Regions from separate parts of the Wukongibacter baidiensis genome, predicted to be linked through region 1. Evidence: predicted binding sites of a transcription regulator. Region 1 holds the regulator's gene; the other holds the start of a gene.
What was found. The regulator HrcA, encoded in region 1, represses chaperone genes, less so after heat shock. The targets are predictions, from matches to a motif close to TTAGCACTCNNNNNNNNNGAGTGCTAA.
Positions count from the first base shown of each region.

Region 2: groES (co-chaperone GroES) is a predicted target of HrcA. The motif match lies at 5,923-5,949, and genes of this name have one in related genera.

Region 1 covers NZ_CP138202.1:6,348,808-6,358,338, reverse strand. Annotated here, with positions in the region: gene dnaK (molecular chaperone DnaK) at 1-801, opposite strand, end outside; gene grpE (nucleotide exchange factor GrpE) at 870-1,442, opposite strand; gene R9X47_RS29170 (TCP-1/cpn60 chaperonin family protein) at 1,471-2,997, opposite strand; gene hrcA (heat-inducible transcriptional repressor HrcA) at 3,017-4,054, opposite strand; gene hemW (radical SAM family heme chaperone HemW) at 4,206-5,339, opposite strand; gene lepA (translation elongation factor 4) at 5,432-7,240, opposite strand; gene R9X47_RS29150 (hypothetical protein) at 7,499-7,864, opposite strand; gene spoIIP (stage II sporulation protein P) at 7,969-9,231, opposite strand; gene gpr (GPR endopeptidase) at 9,424-9,531, opposite strand, start outside.
Region 2 covers NZ_CP138202.1:4,396,855-4,406,385, forward strand. Annotated here, with positions in the region: gene ade (adenine deaminase) at 1-605, shown strand, start outside; gene R9X47_RS19810 (zinc ribbon domain-containing protein) at 818-1,282, shown strand; gene R9X47_RS19815 (hypothetical protein) at 1,296-1,976, shown strand; gene R9X47_RS19820 (hypothetical protein) at 2,131-3,525, opposite strand; gene R9X47_RS19825 (DNA-3-methyladenine glycosylase family protein) at 3,642-4,523, shown strand; gene R9X47_RS19830 (TIGR00266 family protein) at 4,847-5,530, shown strand; gene groES (co-chaperone GroES) at 6,004-6,288, shown strand; gene groL (chaperonin GroEL) at 6,317-7,948, shown strand; gene R9X47_RS19845 (hypothetical protein) at 8,121-8,621, opposite strand; gene R9X47_RS19850 (sigma-54 interaction domain-containing protein) at 8,777-9,531, shown strand, end outside.

The sequences.
Region 1 (9,531 bases):
ATGAAGTGGTCCTGCTGCTGAAGCAGTAATAAAAGGTAGATTAACATTCGTTGTTTGAACTGATGATAATTCCTTTTTAGCTTTTTCAGCTGCGTCCTTTAATCTTTGTAGAGACATATTGTCATTACGTAAGTCTACTCCGTGTTCCTTTTTAAACTCTTCAGCTAGGAAGTTAATTACTACTTCATCAAAGTCATCTCCACCTAGGTGATTGTTACCATTTGTAGCTAGAACCTCAAATACTCCATCTCCTAGCTCTAGTATCGATACGTCAAATGTTCCTCCACCTAAGTCAAATACTAGTATTTTTTGACTCTCTGTTTCTTTATCTATACCGTATGCTAAAGAAGCTGCCGTAGGCTCGTTGATGATTCTTCTAACGTTTAAGCCTGCTATTTTACCTGCATCCTTAGTAGCCTGTCTTTGACTATCAGTAAAATATGCTGGAACTGTAATAACAGCATCTGTAACAGTTTCTCCAAGATAACTCTCTGCATCAGTCTTTAATTTCATAAGTATCATAGCGGAAATATCTTGAGGCGAATAATCTTTATCGTCAATTTTCACGCTATAGTCTGTTCCCATATGTCTTTTAATTGAAGCGATTGTTCTATCTGGATTTGTTATCGCTTGTCTTTTAGCAGTTTCACCAACTAATCTTTCTCCATTCTTTGCAAACGCTACAATCGAAGGTGTAGTCCTATTTCCTTCAGCATTAGGAATTACTACTGGCTCTCCTCCTTCTAAAACTGAAACGCATGAGTTTGTAGTACCTAAATCAATTCCTATAACCTTTCCCATGTTATTTCCTCCTTACAAAAAAGTATAATATAATTTTTTAAATTTTATTTTTAAATTATTTATTTAAATTATTTTGCTACCTTTACCATACTAGGTCTTATAACCTTTGAATTTAGTGTATATCCCTTTTGGAATACCTCTGTAATAGTATTTGCTTCAACATCTTCACATTCATCTTGCATTACAGCGTGATGAAGATTTGGATCAAATTCCTTTTCTATGGCTTCTATTTCTTCAACTCCATGTTTACCAAGAACATCAACAAGCTGTTTGAAAATAAGTTGGATTCCATCTAAAAGACCTTCAGATTCTTCATTATTGCTTCCAGCTGACTGTATAGCCCTTTCAAAATTATCAATTACAGGTAAAATATCATTTACTATTTTTTCACTTCCAAACTTAAATATTTCACCCTTTTCCTTTTCAATTCTTCTTTTGTAATTTTGAAAATCTGCTGATAATCTTGTGAATCTAGTTTTGTAATCTTCAAGTTCTTTGTTTAGAACTCCAGAATCCTTTGATTCATTTTCTACTTTTGCTTGATCTTCCATTTCATCTTTAGTTGCCTCAAGGTTACTATCAATCTCTTCCTTCATTTCATCTTGAGTATTTAAATCCTTTTCATTAACTGTATTCTCCATAATACCACCCACCTGATCTAAATCATAATTATTTTTTTCCTCTTAAAATTAAATTTATTCTAAGTATAGCTTTAGATATTTCCTCAGCTTTCTTTAACGCACTTATTTTAACATAAGCTGGGTCAAAAATCTCCTCTAATTCCATATCTTTTATATTTCCACTGTTAAAATCTATTGAAAGAAACTTCTTTTCCTCTAGTCTCCCAGCGGCTATTACTTTTTCTAAAACTTCTAGAGAATTGAACCCGCTATTTTCAACCATCTGTAAGAAAGGTCGTTTAAGTGCCTCAATAACACAGTCAAAGCCGTACTTCTCCATTCCAACAACTTCTTCTCGATATTTTTCCAATAGGGTTGAAATATATATATCTAGAGCTCCACCACCTGCAACGACTCCATCTTTAATTGCAAATTGAAGAGAAGACGCGGCATCCTTAGCTATTCTTTCCCTTTCCCTAGTTATTTCACCCGTAGAAGAAGAAATCATTACGGTTGCATAGGGCTCACCATGACCATCCCTAATTGATAGTTGCTCCTTTTCAGCATCATACTCTACCTTATCAGCCATACCACAGTACTTATCTAAGTCTAACGCATTCTTATGTAATGCAGATTTTTTCAACATTTTACATCCACAATGTCTAGATACCTTTTCTAGCTGGCTATTTAAGACTTGATTTGCAACACAAACATTTCCATCTGAAAGTATTTGCATCGCCGCCTGATTGATATTCCTATCACACAATAGAAAATCAACCTTCATAAGAGCAATCTTTTCAGCCCATGATTTTATAATTTCTACCTTTTCAAGATAACTATTAAGTCCAGCCTCAGTTTTTAAGAGTTCATTTATGTTTTCATCTACATCGAGGGAGTCATCAAGTACCATGATTTTAGCATTATTTATTGCATTATTCTCATAAAAGTGTAGCGGTTTCTTATCTACTACCACACCGCTGAACACATTACTCTTAGTCCCTTCCATAGACTCAACACAATCACTCAACCTAAAATTATCACTTTCAATCATTTTGTTGCCAACTAGCTTCGCAGCCTTACAAATCAAGTTCGAAATTTCTTCATCTTCTCTAGCTGAAATATATGCCACCCTTGACATCAGATGATAATTGTCTTCTGTTATGCTTACTTTTTCAGCCTCTATGATTTCTAGAGCCTTGGAGATTCCTATTTTAATTCCTTCTATAATCTTATGTACAGGCACACCTAACTCAGCCATTTTCTGGGCCGAGTCTAAAAGTGCACCAGTTAAAATAGTTAACGTAGTAGTCCCATCTCCAACTTCCTTTTCTTGACTCATAACAGCATTTATCAATAATCTAGCAGCAGGATGAGATGTGTTTATTTCGCTTAGTATTGTTACACCATCATTTGTAATAATAGCATTGCCATAGTCATCTACTATCATGCAGTCCATTCCTTGTGGTCCAAGTGTCCCCTTAACTGCAGAAACAGTAGAATTTACTGCATTAATATTATTGTTTAAAGCTGATAACCTAGGCTCGCTATTTTCAAAATCATTTGAATTGCTTCTCATATTTTATCCTTTCACTATATCAAAAGATTTCAGGCAAAATGTCCTTTATATTATCTGTTAACGTTTTATTCAGATAATTAATAACGCCTACAACTTTTGAATAGTCCATCCTAGTTGGTCCAATTACCCCAAGTTTACCAATTACTCTTCCATTCAATCTATAGGTTGCAGTTATAATACTACAATCCTTGATTTCATCAATCTCATTTTCACATCCTATTTTTATACAGATGTCATCATCTGTACCACTTCTCAAAAGATCATACATTAATTCTTTCTTTTCAATAATTGAAATAAACTTCTTCGCCTTATTTATATCTGTATACTCTGGCAAATTGAATATGTTTGTTATTCCATCTAAATAAATCTTAGTATCATCTATGTCACTGAAAGAATTATTGAGCTTTGGAATTATTGCATCAATTGTAGAACTATACTGAATTAGCTCATTTTTAATTCTATTTATTAGATCTTCATCTAAATGATCTATTGTATGTCCTCTTAAATTCTCCTGCAATAAATTCGAAACCTCATCTAGAGCAGCTTGAGAAATATTTTGCATTCTCAATATAATATTCTTAATAACCCCAGAATTTGACACTAAAATTAAAAGAACCTTATCATTGTCAACCTGAACCAGTTTTATATTTTTTAGTTTACTTTTCCTAAACTGAGGTGACAAGCCAACACAGGTTAGGTTCGTTAACTGAGATAGTATACCAGATGTGTTTTTTATTACATCATCTATTTCTACTATCTTTTCTAATAACAATTCACTTACTATTTTCTTGTGCTTCTTCTCAACCTCATACTTTCTCATCAAACTATCTACATAAAGTCTGTAAGCTAAGTCCGATGGTATTCTACCTGCTGAGGTGTGGGGCTGAACCAAATATCCTAATTCTTCAAGATCTGACATTTCATTCCTGATAGTGGCAGAACTAATTCCCAAATCATATTTTTTGGCAATAGTTCTTGAACCAACTGGCTGAGCAGTGCCAATAAAATCATTGATTATTGCCTGTAATATTCTTAGTTTTCTATCAACTAAAGTCATACTACCACTCTCCATTGTTAGCACTCTCTTAAAGCGAGTGCTAAACATTCTTGATTTTAAATTAACACTTAATTTGAATTTTGTCAATAATCTTTTTAATTTTTTTAGTCTATATTAATATTTGTATTTAATACAGACCTACTTAATAGGCCTACAGAAACTCGATAAAGACCTGATTTGAAACATCCATGCCATATCTTGTTAATCTAATATGATTCTTATCTTCATACAAAAGACCTAGCTCTACTAAACTCTTTATCTTCTCACCATACATGTCATAAATAGAAATCTTAAATCTATTTTCAAACATCTCTAAATCTAATCCCTTGTTTAATCTGAGACCCAAAAATATCGTTTCTACTATCTCGTCCTTTTCGTCTTTGTGCTCTTCACTTATCACAGCGGTCTTTTTTTCATTCATAAGCCTTATATATTCATTAATATCCCCTGTATTAGCATACCTACAGGAATCCATATAGGAATGGGCCGATACTCCTAATCCTAGGTACTCTTTATTGTTCCAATATATTAAATTATGCTTACACTCATATTCCTTTTTGGAGAAATTTGATATCTCATACTGAATTATCCCATGCTGCTCAAGTAACTTAATTGCTAGATCATACATCTTCCTATCCTCTTCGTCCCCGGGCAGATTTAACTTGTTTTCATCAAATAACCTTTTGAAGGCTGTCCCCTCTTCAATCTTTAATGAGTAGGCCGATATATGCTCTGGATTCAATTTTATTACTTCCCTAAGGGTATGTTCCCAATCCTTTAGATCCTGATTCGGCAACCCGTATATCAAGTCAATATTAATGTTTTTGCATCCTGCTTCTCTGGCAGCATCATAATTATGAATGAAATCTTCTTTAGTGTGTATTCTTCCAATTTCCTTTAATACATCATTATTAAAGCTTTGAAGGCCCATACTTAATCGATTGATTCCTATATCATTATATTTTTTAAGTTTATCTTTTGTTAAAGTTCCTGGATTAGATTCTATACTAAACTCTACATTTTTTGAAATATTAAAGTTTCTAAAAAGTTCTTTTACAATCTTATCCATCTTTTCTGTTTCTAATATCGAAGGGGTACCTCCACCAATGAATATCGTTTCTACTCTGTAATCCGATAGTCTATCACTATACATATTTATTTCCTTTTTAAGAGCCTCAACATATGAGTCAATAGTCTCATTATTTTGCCTGTCGGAAACAAAGTCGCAGTACTTACACTTTTGAATACAGAATGGTATATGCAGATATAATCCTATTTCCTTCATAATAACACTCCTAAGCTATTCGCTCATGTGATGTTTTTTACCAAACATCACATATAATATAAGTTAGCCACCCCAAAAGGGTGACTAACGATTTATTTTTCATCATATTTCAAGACTGATAAAAATGCCTCTTGTGGTACTTCAACACTTCCAAGCTGTCTCATTTTCTTCTTACCTTCTTTTTGCTTCTCTAGAAGTTTTCTCTTCCTAGATATATCTCCACCATAACACTTAGCTAAAACGTCCTTTCTCAGGGCCTTTATGGTTTCACGAGCAATTACCTTATTACCTATTGATGCTTGGACAGGTATAGCAAACATATGTCTCGGAATTACTTCTCTAAGTCTCTCACAAATTATTCTACCTCTAGAATACGCCTTGCTTTCATGTACTATAAGAGAAAAGGCATCGATAATATCTTTATTTAACAATATGTCTAGTTTTACTAGATCAGATTTAACATACTTTTTAAATTCATAATCTAATGATCCATAGCCCCTTGTTTTAGATTTTAAGGCATCAAAGAAATCATATATTACTTCATTTAGCGGAAGCTCATAATTTAAGATAAGTCTTCTATCATCAATATATTCCATGTTGATCATATTACCTCTTCTATCTTGACAAAGCTCCATTACGTTTCCTACAAATTCAGTATTGACCATTATCTTTGCATCAACTATAGGTTCTTCCATATAGTCAATTTCACTTTGATCAGGCAGATTACTTGGATTTTGAATCATTAGAACCTCACCATTAGTTTTTGTAACCTTATAAATAACTCCAGGTGACGTTGTGATAATATCTAAATCAAATTCTCTGTCTAATCTTTGTTGGATTATTTCCATATGAAGAAGACCTAAGAACCCACATCTAAATCCAAATCCAAGGGCTACTGAAGTCTCAGGCTCGAATTCTAATGCAGCATCATTCAATTGCAGTTTTTCCAAGGCGTCCCTAATGCTTTCATACTTTTCTCCTTCAGCAGGGTATATACCACAATAAACCATTGGAGTAGCCTTTTTATATCCAGGTAACGGCTCCTCAGATGGATTATCTGCATTTGTTATTGTATCTCCAACTCTACAGTTCTTTACATCTTTAATACTTGCAGTTATATAACCAACATCTCCCGCCTTAAGTTCACTTACAGGTCTTGGCCCCGGTGATAATACTCCTACTTCAACAACTTCAAATGTCTTTCCAGAAGACATCATCATCATTTTATCTCCACGCTTTACCGTACCCTCTTTAATTCTTACATAGGCAACAGCACCTTTATAACTGTCATAGTAAGAGTCAAAAATAAGTGCCTTAAGTGGCGCCTCTTCATCTCCGCTTGGCTGCGGAACATACTCTACGATTGCTTCTAAAACATCTTCAATATTTATGCCATTCTTAGCTGATATAAGAGGTGCATATTCTGCATCTATTCCAATAACATCTTCAATTTCTTTCTTTACTTCATCGGGTCTTGCACTAGGCAAGTCAATTTTATTTATAACCGGTAAAATTTCTAGATCTTGATTTACAGCTAAATATACATTGGCTAGGGTCTGTGCTTCAACCCCTTGAGTAGCATCTACTACTAAGATAGCACCTTCACATGCAGCAAGACTACGGGATACCTCGTATGTAAAGTCCACATGACCTGGGGTATCTATAAGATTTAATACATATTCTTCTCCATCTTTATTGTACACTAGCCTTGTAGCCTGAAGCTTGATAGTTATACCTCTTTCTCTTTCCAAATCCATAGTGTCTAATATCTGTTCCTTCATCTCTCTCTCAGTAAGAAGTCCAGTTTTTTCAATCAATCTATCTGCTAAAGTTGATTTTCCGTGATCTATATGTGCAATTATACAGAAATTTCGTATATTGTCTTGACGGTTCTTTGACATGAATATTTTTTCCTCCCTTTTATATAGAGTTCAATATAGTATAAAATATTAGTTTTACTTGAATCTCTATACACTTAAATAATCTTTAACAATTATAACATAATCCAAATTAGTAGTACAGAAATAAAGTATATAAGGTACATTCAAAAAATAAACTAGTCACTTCGCAACCTGACTTGTTTATTTTTTTCATGTACCTTCAGCTGAGTTTAACCCAGCTTTATTTAATAAGGAGCTTACAATATTAAACTTACAGTACTAAAATATATCCTCAACTAGCTTTGCAACAATTTTACCTTTATCCTCAGCAAATTCCTTTGCTTTTTCTAGAGCATAGTTTGATTTCTCCTTGGCGCTAAGAATAAAAGCATCGACTTTTTCTACATTTACTAAATATCTATCTCCACAAAAGACGACCTCTACATTATCCTTATCCAGCCTTTTATAGTTAAAAAAACTAGCATCTTCCATAGACATCATACTACGATTTGTCTCATCTACAATCTCTAGGCCTATGTATAATAACGTAAGTAACAAGATAAATGATACCATACCGATAAAAAAGCTTTTTATTCTCCTAGCTCTATTTTGTTTTTTCGTTTTCATTTTTTCTACTCTATTCATTTTCCTCACCATTTATATTTTTGACACATGAAATTATTTTATTCCTTAAATACATAAAAAAAGAGATTTCATCGCATGAAATCTCTTTAAAATCAAATCTACTCCTAAGGACTTTCTATACATTTTCTTAATGCCTGATTGATTACCTCACCAATATATTTACTTGTTCTTCTTGCCTCTTCTATTGTATTAGTATTGTTTCCTACCTCTAATAGCGCATAGTAATCACTTTTGTACTGATTATACTTAAACTTCTTTAATATTATAGGCCTTGCTAGACCGGGATATAATTCGTCACTTACGGCTTTAATGTAATAAGCAAACTCCTTTAACTCTTCGATATTATCATTACCTCCACCAAGAACTATTGCAAACCTAGCTACCTTTTCTCCATTTATTTCAACATAGCTTCTTTTTCTTATCTCCTCATAATCTTTGGTATTTAACTCATCAACCTTGTCAATAGCATCTCTATGTATATCGAAGACTACCTTTAGGGTTGGATCCGATTTTAAATTCTTACTTAAGGTTTGCAAAGAGCGTGTGTATGAGCCTTGATAGGACGGATAATCATGAATGGTATCGTCGTGGACTACTTTGAAGCCGCTATTTCTTAGATATCCAGTCACATCCTCTCCGACCTTTACAACAGTATATTTCCTATTGAGCGAGTGATAATTCCCAACGGTCTCTGGTTTATAGGATTCTGTACCATGGGTATGATACACAAATATCAAAGGATCTTCCATAGAGTGTACGATTTTCATAGGCGATGGCACAGGAGTACTTATTATTTCTATTTCACTCGTTAACCCTTGTTTTTTCTGATCATTAGTATCTTCATTACTAGCATTTTCCTCCTCGTTTATTACCTCTATGTCATCCTCATATAGGCTCTCTCCATCATTTATAATTGGCTGGTTGTTGTTTACATAACTAGGCTTAGCGATATAGATATCACTTGTATCATTATCTTCAGTCTCCACACTAGCCTCTACACTGGTTTCTATATCATTCTCAACATCCTTTATCATAGATATCTGAGCCTTTATTAATGATTTGGGATTTTTGTAACTAACATCTACTGTCTTGCCAAAAAACTCTTTAACTAGTGTTCCAGTATCTTTCCCACCATTTTCTTTATAATTTATTTCAAGCATAGACATGGATTTGTTGAGTACATGTAGAAAAAAACTGTCTTTTCTTTCTTTTATTTGACTTTCTTGTTTATTTATCTGACTTTCGGCCCTAGCTATAACAACTTTACTATTTATAATAAAAATGTTTCCTGCTAAAATTAACATCATTAGTGTTATTAACATGACCAAAAGACCTATAGCATCATATTTTCTATTGTCCCTATTCATCTTATGCCCCCACTTCCCTTTTCATTTGATGTCCATGTTATCCTTATTAATTATATGTATATAAGGAAGTTTATATGATGAATTTTCTTTTAGTAATCTATCCGTATTTTTAACTTTTAAACAAGATAATAGGGGCTGTCTCACAAAGGTATCTTATGAGTTCAGCCCCGGGGTGCCTCAGAAACTAATCTGTTAATTTAGATATCTATTTACATCCTTTAAATCAACGCCTGGATGAAGTGCAATATTTATTCCATTTGCTATAATCTGAGATATATCAGTTATAATCTTATCTATTTC
Region 2 (9,531 bases), 2.0 Mb from region 1:
TAAATAAGGATATGCTTAAGATCAAGCTAGAAAGTGACATTGTAAATGTTATGAGATTGTCAGCCCACAGCCTTGTTACTAAGAAGGTTATTAGAAAGGTAGACACAGAAGAGGGTTACTTTAAGTATAATGACATGCTTGATATCCTAAAGCTCGTTGTAATTGAGAGACATAATAAAACTGGAAACATTGGTCTAGGGCTTGTTGAAAACTTCAATCTAAAGGGTGGTGCCATAGCATCGACAGTTGCCCATGACTCCCATAACCTTATCGTTGCTGGAGATAACGATGAAGATATTCTTTTAGCTATCAAAGAAATCGGAGAAATAGGCGGTGGAATTACTATATGCTCTAAGGGTAAGGTTTTAAAATCATTACCTCTACCTATAGCTGGTTTGATTTCTGATAAGTCTTTAGATGAAGTAAGTACGGAGCTTAAGGAAATGTTAAAAATAGCCTATGATATGGGTGTAAATAAGGATATAGATCCATTTATGACCCTAGCTTTCCTTGCACTTCCTGTAATACCAGAGCTTAAGCTTACAGATGTAGGCTTGTTCGATGTTACGAAATTTGACTTTATAGATTTAAGTGTAAAGAGTTAATAAAATATAAAGCCCATGATTAAAAATCATGGGCTTTATATTTTAATGATAACTACGGGTTCATTTACGTGAGGTGAAACTTCTTAAAGAAAAGTTATTATATTTACAAATTACGACATACTTTTGTTGTCGTTATTTATATAATATAACTACTTATAAATATAGGCACAAATTATTCGGTATAGTCTATAATTTTGAAAGGAGAGGTAAATATGAGCTTTTTTGATAAGCTAAAAAAAGGAGCCTCTGAAGCAGGCGAAAAGGCAAAAGTTATAATTGAAATTAATAGGGTCAAAATGCAAATATCTCAGGCTCAAAAGGAGCTACAAGACGAATTTAAAAAAATAGGAGAAACTACCTTTGAACTATATAAAAAAGGTAACTTTGATGGATTATCAGAGTTGATTGAGGGAAACTGTAATAATTGTTTAAAAAAGCTAGAAGAAATTGAGGCGTTGGAATTAGAAGCCAAGGAAATTACTGATGGAAAGAAATGTCCTGATTGTAATAAAGTCGTTGATTATGATACTAGATTTTGCTCCTTCTGTGGTTACAAATTTGAAACACAAGATGAAAAAGAAGAATCACTGAAGGATACTTTGATATGTAGGAATTGTAATGAAAGTTTGGATGAAGATTGTAAATTCTGTGCTAATTGTGGAGACGCAGTTAATTAAAAGGGTGAATTTTATGCAAAGATACATTTTAGTAGCAGTTTTATTTACAATGTTGTTATCAACGGGGTGTAGTGAAAATAACAAAGAGAGTCGGGAAATAACTTTAAGCAACTTAGAAAAGACTATTGCTGAGAAGCACGGACTGGAAGAAAAGTTAAATAACACAAATTTGAAAATTCAAGAATTAGAAAAACAGATCAGCAATTTAAAAGAAAAGTTGGAAGAGCAAGATGAACAAAAAATAGAGAAAGATGATTCAACTAGTTATAATGTATTAAGGATAATAGACGTTAATGAAAAGGAATTAAGATATGTTCTAGAAAAGACAAGTATTCCATCACAAACTGTATCTATTGTAGGTTCTAATATTGAAGATTTAGTTGAAGAATATGAAGAAATACGGATTAAAGGACAAGGTAGTGGTGAGTATTTTAGAACCGAGGTTATTGGTAGTATATATGATTTTCAATTAATAAAGCTTGAGTGGAATGATGAGGCTAATAAATTTTTAGAAGTTAAAGTTATGCATGAACTAGATGAAGTAAGAAATCAAACAATCTATATTGAAACATTTTTACCTTGCGGAATGCCTAGTGAAAAAATTAAGTGGAAAGATTCAAAGGGAGACAGACACGAGGTTATACTGGCAAATGATGGCTATGGATTTGACGGTTCAATAATTTGGTCAAAATAAATTGTAGCTCATTAATATTATACTTTGATAACAGGGCATTGTAGGAGAATGCTATAATAATATATTGTTTTCCTTAAAGATAAAGAGAATAACTAATAGATAGACCCGAGATACAAACAAAGAGTGTACCTGGGGTCTGTTTATATATTACATTTTAATCAGTAATATTAATGTACACTTTTTCAGAAGTTCTACCAAGATCATTAATACTTACCTTTAGTCCAGCCCTCTTCTCTAAGGTATTATATATACGACTTACACCCTTCCACCAATTCTTATCCTCGGCATACTTTCTGTTGATCCATTTAAAAGGATCCTCATTTTCAGGTCTGCCCTTTAAAAGATTTATAACTGTTCTACATGCTATTTTTGAGGAATCTTCGATATCGGTATTATAGTCTTTCCAGCTCCTAAAAACGTTATAGGGATTATTGGCAATTTCTTTAGCCATTTCATGGTTACGTGGTACGAAGGATTGCTCATGGCCTGCTATTGTAAATAACAGAATAGGATTTATGTTAAACTCTCTGGCAGAATCGATTATTGTCGTAAAATACGGTTCGCTGGACAAAAGTGAATTTCTTTCAACTAAATAATTTTTCAAGCCCTCTTGGTTTATCTTTTTATACTGTAAATCCAGCGGTAGATGACTTGTAATAGCTAGAATTTCTTCATCTATAATAGCATTATCTTTTTTTCCAAACTCCAATGAATTTTCATCATATTCTACGCTGCTAACAACCTCTATAAGGCCGTCATCTCCTTTATTTTTAATAATATGTGTAAAGGGAACGATTAAAAGACATATTAAGAGGGAATATATAAGTATATATTTTCTATATTTTTCATTTACTAGATTTGTATGTATAGTGTGTATAATTTTATAGATTTTATTTTTAATTTCAATGATATATTGTTTAAGCGTTTGGGGTTCGATGGCTTCCTCTTCTGATGGGGCTTCAAATTCAACTTCAGCTTCGATTTCTAAGGGTTCTTCTGAATCTAGGGCTTGTTCACTATCAGAGTATTCATTATCATCTACGGGCTCAGTGATATCTTTAGGAGTTTCTTGGGTAATAGGTTCATATGTATCTTCCGCTTCGTTGCTTTCTTCTAATACTTTACTTAGGGAGATTTCGTCCACTATATCACTGGAATCAATATCTATTTCTTCAATGATATTTTTTATGGTATTTAGAGCTATTTCTTCATTGGCCTGCTTGCTTGCCCATTTAGTGACTTGATAAATAAATTCAAGTGATGTATCTTCAGATGAAGCGCAGGCTTTGAATACATCATATTGATAGATGGACCTTTTATTGTTTAAGATAGTGTTTTTTATTAGATAGGTTTTTATATCACTTTTATAGTCCTTAGTAAAGCCCCTTAGATTTTCGTTTAGGATATCGTGGATTGATCTAGCTAGAATGTTTGCTTTAGAGGAATTATCTAAATGAGGATGTTCCTCATTGATATTGTTCTTAATTAAGAGTATATCTTCCATTGACAATATTTTATTTTTTTTGAGTTTGTCCAAAAAATTATCCATAGTAATCCACCCCTAAAGGTTATTAATTCTATATTTTTATTTATAAACCCTTTAAATAATATATTATTTTGATTGTTAGTAAAATATGACTAGATTTTAAAAGGAGTGTTATATATATGAAAATTCATGAAATACAAAACGGAGTAATGTTAGAAGATGTAAAGGATTTTGAACTTCCCCATATATTTGAATGTGGACAGTGTTTTAGATGGAATAAACAAGAGGACGGGAGTTATACGGGGGTAGCATTAGGAAGAGTTATCAATCTTAAAAAGGAAGATAACAATGTTTATATTGATAATACAACCCGTGATGAATTTATGAATATATGGCATAACTATTTTGATTTAGCTAGGAATTATGGAGAAATAAAAGAACGTTTAGGAAAGCTAGATGAGACCATGAAGACCTCGGTGGAGTTTGGGTATGGTATTCGAATTCTTAAGCAGGATGAATGGGAAACACTAGTGTCCTTTATAGTCTCAGCAAATAATAGGATACCTATGATAAAGAGGGCTATAGAAGCTCTGAGTGAAAATTATGGAGAATTTATTGGCGAATATAAAGGGAAGAAATATTTTAGTTTTCCAAAACCAGAGGTACTAAATAATTTAAATATAGAAGATATCCAGTTCAGCGGAATAGGTTTTAGAGCTAAATATATATTAAGTGCAGCCAAGCTTGTAGCTACAAAGGAGATAGATATTTATAACTTAAAAGGTGTGGATACAGATGAAGCAAGGGAGCAGCTCATACTTTTTCCTGGAATAGGACCAAAGGTTTCCGATTGTATTATGTTCTTTTCCATGGATAAGGACGATGCCTTTCCTATAGATGTATGGGTAAAGAGAGTTATGGAGTATTTCTATGTTCCAGAGGGTACAAGCCTTAAAAAAATTCAAAGCTTTGCCCAGGAGAAGTTTGGAAGTATAGCGGGCTTTGCACAGCAGTACTTGTTCTATTATGCAAGAGAACTGAAAATAGGAAGAAAAAAGTGATTTACATAGTTCATCAATATTTTTATGATATGTTCCTGTTAGAACTATAATGGGAACATTGTATTTTTTTGTAGATGTGTGAATAAAAATTTTGACTAACTCAAGTTTTTGAATCACACATCTATACTTAAGAAAATTTATCCTTATAACCCTTATTATAGAAATTAAACTCTACATATTATATAATTAAGATTAATAGTATAGGGTTTACATAGGAAAACTGAGTTTATAAATGTACAAATACTCATAGCTTTTGGGAGTTTTGGAGATTTATAAATTAAAGTCTTTACTTAAATCCCTATAAAAAGAAAGGGAGTGGCAACTTGAAATACGAAATCAAAGGTGAAACCTTACCCGTAGTTATAATGAAACTAGACAGGGGCGAAAGTGTGTTTACAGAATCAGGCGGTATGGGATGGATGTCTGAGGAGGTTGAAATGAGTACCAACATGGAAGGCGGTTTATTTGGTGGTATAGCAAGAAAGCTTGCGGGAGAATCCCTATTCATGACTACATACAAATCTAAAAAAGATAATGCAACTATTGCTTTCCCTTCTTCACTTCCGGGGAAAATTCTTCCTATGGAGCTTAGAGCAGGCCAATCGGTGATATGTCAGAAAAAGACGTTTTTATGTGCTGAGAGAGATGTGAAACTTGAGATGCATTTTAGAAAGAAAATTGGAGCAGGAATTTTCGGTGGTGAAGGATTTATACTCCAGAGAATAACTGGGCCTGGATTAGCATTTATGGAGATTGATGGAGAAGTCGTTGAATACAATCTAGCGCCAGGAGAAGTTATGAAAGTGGATACGGGTCACGTTGCCATGTTTGAACCAACTGTGGAGTTTGATATTGAAATGGTAAAGGGCTTTAAAAATATGTTTTTTGGCGGAGAAGGACTTTTCTTGGCGAAACTAAGGGGACCAGGGAAGATATGGCTTCAAACTATGCCTATTATGAATCTAGCTAGAGAAATAATACCCTTTATACCAACAAGCAGTAGTTAAAGAATATAAATTAGTAGTTTAGGTGTAACAATTATTTTTGAAGTATTCAGGGGCTGAACTCAAAAGATGCTTTTATGAGACGGTCCCTGTTTTCGTAAAAGAGGTTCAAAGATAAAAAAAAATCATCGTAAATTAGATAATAATAGTGATTAAACAAGCAGTAAAACTGTTTTTTAGGGGAAAAATTGTTATAAAAAATGTGAATTTTAAGTAAAATATGAATAGTTAAAGCTAAAATATTAATAAAATAGAATAATAATGAGAAAAATGAAGAAAATAGAAGTGGTGTTGCAAAATAAACTACTAATCAATAAAAATAGCAAAATATCAAATGAAATTGCCTAAAATCGGAGTTGCCTTATAATTACTAATATTGTAAATTAGTATTGTGATTAGCACTCGATAAAGGTGAGTGCTAATAATTTGGCTAGTAAATAAATTTAAATAAAAGAAAGAAACGAGGAGGTTTTACAATGAATATCAAACCACTAGGTGACAGAGTTGTTATCAAGAAGGTAGAAGCTGAAGAAAAAACTAAAAGCGGAATCGTTTTACCAAGCCAAGCTAAGGAACAACCACAAATGGCTGAAATAGTTGCAGTAGGACCAGGTGGAATGGTTGATGGTAAAGAAGTTAAGATGGAAGTTAAAGTAGGAGATAAGGTTATATTCTCAAAATATGCTGGTACAGAAATTAAGTATGATGGTCAAGAATACACAATTTTAAGACAAAATGATCTATTAGCGGTAGTAGAATAATTAAAAATCTTTGAAGGAGGTTTACATAATGGCAAAGGAAATTAAATTCTGTGAAGACGCTCGTCGTAAATTAGAAGAAGGTGTTAATAAGTTAGCTAACACTGTTAAGGTTACATTAGGACCTAAGGGTAGAAACGTTATATTAGATAAGAAGTTTGGTTCACCAACTATTACTAACGATGGTGTTACTATTGCTCGTGAAATCGAATTAAAAGACGTATATGAGAACATGGGAGCTCAATTAGTTAAGGAAGTTGCTACTAAGACTAATGATGTTGCTGGTGACGGTACTACTACAGCTACATTATTAGCTCAAGCTATAATTAGAGAAGGATTAAAAAACGTAGCTGCTGGTGCTAACCCAATGATCCTTAAAAAAGGTATTGAAGAGGCTGTTGTAGCATCAGTTGAAGAAATCAAGAAAAACTCAAAGCAAATAGAAGGAAAAGAGGCTATAGCTAACGTTGCTTCTGTTTCAGCTGCTGATGAGAAGATAGGTTCTCTTATAGCTGAAGCTATGGAAAAAGTAGGAAAAGACGGAGTTATAACTGTTGAAGAGTCAAGAACTATGGGAACTACTTTAGAGGTAGTTGAAGGTATGCAGTTTGATAGAGGATACGTATCTCCTTACATGGTAACTGATACTGAAAAGATGGAAGCAGTACTAGAAAGCCCATACATCTTAATTACAGATAAGAAGATAACTAATATTCAAGAGATTCTTCCAATCCTTGAGCAAATAGTTCAACAAGGAAAGAAATTATTAATAATCGCTGAAGATATTGAAGGCGAAGCTCTTGCTACTCTTGTTGTTAATAAGCTTAGAGGAACATTCGAGTGTGTTGCTGTTAAAGCTCCTGGATTCGGTGATAGAAGAAAGGCAATGCTTCAAGATATAGCTATAGTAACTGGTGGTCAAGTGATATCTGAAGAATTAGGATTAGACCTTAAGACAGTTGAATTAAATATGTTAGGAACAGCTAAGTCTGTTAAGATAGATAAAGAAAACACTACTGTTATCGATGGTGCTGGAGCAACTTCAGCTATTGAAGATAGAATTAGACAAATAAGAAGTCAAATCGAAGAAACTTCTTCTGATTTCGATAGAGAAAAGTTACAAGAGAGACTTGCTAAGCTTTCAGGTGGAGTTGCAGTTATCGAAGTAGGTGCTGCTACTGAAACTGAAATGAAGGAAAGAAAGTTAAGAATAGAAGATGCATTAAATGCAACTAGAGCGGCTGTTGAAGAAGGTATAGTTGCTGGTGGTGGTACTGTACTTATTAATGCTATTCCAGCTGTTGAAGCTGTAATAGAAGCTTTAGAAGGAGATGCCAAGACTGGTGCATTAATAATCAGAAGAGCTCTAGAAGAGCCAGTGAGACAAATAGCTATCAATGCAGGTCTTGAAGGTTCTGTAGTAGTTGAGAAGGTTAGAAACAGTGAGCCAGGTGTTGGTTTCGATGCACTTAACGAAAAATATGTTGCAATGCTTGAAGCTGGTATAGTTGACCCAACTAAGGTAACTCGTTCAGCTCTTCAAAACGCAGCATCAATCTCAGCATTATTCTTAACAACTGAAGCAGCAGTAGCTGATCTTCCAGAAGAAAAGAATGATATGCCTCCAATGGGCATGGGCGGCGGAATGCCTCCAATGATGTAGTAAGTAGCTGATAGCTTTTAACTACTAGCTTATAGGAAAAGATAAAGAAGGAGTGGGGAAATATAATCCCACTCCTTTTTAGCGTCTTAAGGCGCTTCTGTTTTAAAAAGACCTAGTAAAATGACTTAAGTTAAAGCTAGAAGCTAGCGACTAGTAGGCAGTGGCAAAATCACTAATACACACTGAATTTCTCTGGGGTATACTCCTTTATAGCATCAACAACAACATCCTTAACCTCATCATCCACTTCTTTGATGATTAATGTCATTTCTCCGTCAAAGCCCTTTGTATAGTACTTACTTATGAGATTAGTTATTAGTAAGCCAATTATACTACCTACTGCAGCTCCATAGAATATTATTGCCAATATACCTAACAAAGCAATGGTTGATAGGCCTAAAAGGCTTACATTAAATAGTATGGCGGAAACTGAAGATATAGCTCCGATAATTGCGCCGAATATTATTCCTTTAAAAGTGTCATCTAATCCTAAGCTAGATACCTCTCTAGAACGTTTAATTAGAACACTTGATATATACCTTTCATCTTCTCTAATAACATCATTTTCATTGATTACTAGGATATGCCCTTTAACCTTGGGATTCTTTCTGAGCTTTTTTACAAGCTTTTTAAGGCTTATAACGTTGTCAAAAGTTGCTATGATATTAAACATAATATCACCTCCCTATATAATTATTATATACTGAAAGAAGCAGAAATAAACAAATAATTTCAGAATATTCAGAATAAAAATAACTTTATTTTAAATTCCTTTGAATTTGTATATAATGATTGTAATAGTAATGCTTATGTAAGGAGGAAACTCTTGTGTTTACGGATCTGGAATATATAAATCAATTTACTGACATGATGTCAGAAGGATTTATATTTATTGATAACCATGGAATAATTCAAATATATAATAAGAAGGCCAAGGAAGTTTTTGGTGTCGTTAATGATGAGGGAAGGGGTCACGAATCGGGGCAAATAATAGAGGGAGACATAGTTATAATAGCTGATAATAATCTAGGGAGAGATGATGGAGGACTTAAACCAGAGAATTTAAGGGTAATTGGTATAGACAATGAAGATATTGAGATTGGGGATTCAATAGTAGCTGTAGGTGTATATAAGGATGAAAAGACTGATCCAATATTCAAATATACGAAGAATTATAGTGATGAAATACTTAGACTGAACACTACTTTTCTAGATGTTCATATAGAAGTACAAGTAGATTTTGCCGGAAAAACCATGAATATATCTGTAGATGAGGAAGAATTTGAAACTGAATACATTAATGCCCTTGGTTATATAGTTGTACTTGACGGTAAGAATGGAAATGTAAAGTTCTATCAAAGTAAGGGGTATACCATAAGAAGGGAAAGTATTTATGATTTACTTATGGGCAGAGAATACATGGCTAAGGGGCAAGATCATGAAGTTGATGTCATCGGAAGGGATATTTTTGATATTCATGGATATGTTTCTGCCATAGAGGATTTCTATGAAGCTGCTAAAGGAAAGAATATACGTTTTAGAGATAAATTTATAGAGATAAATGGCAGACCAACTCTATGCTC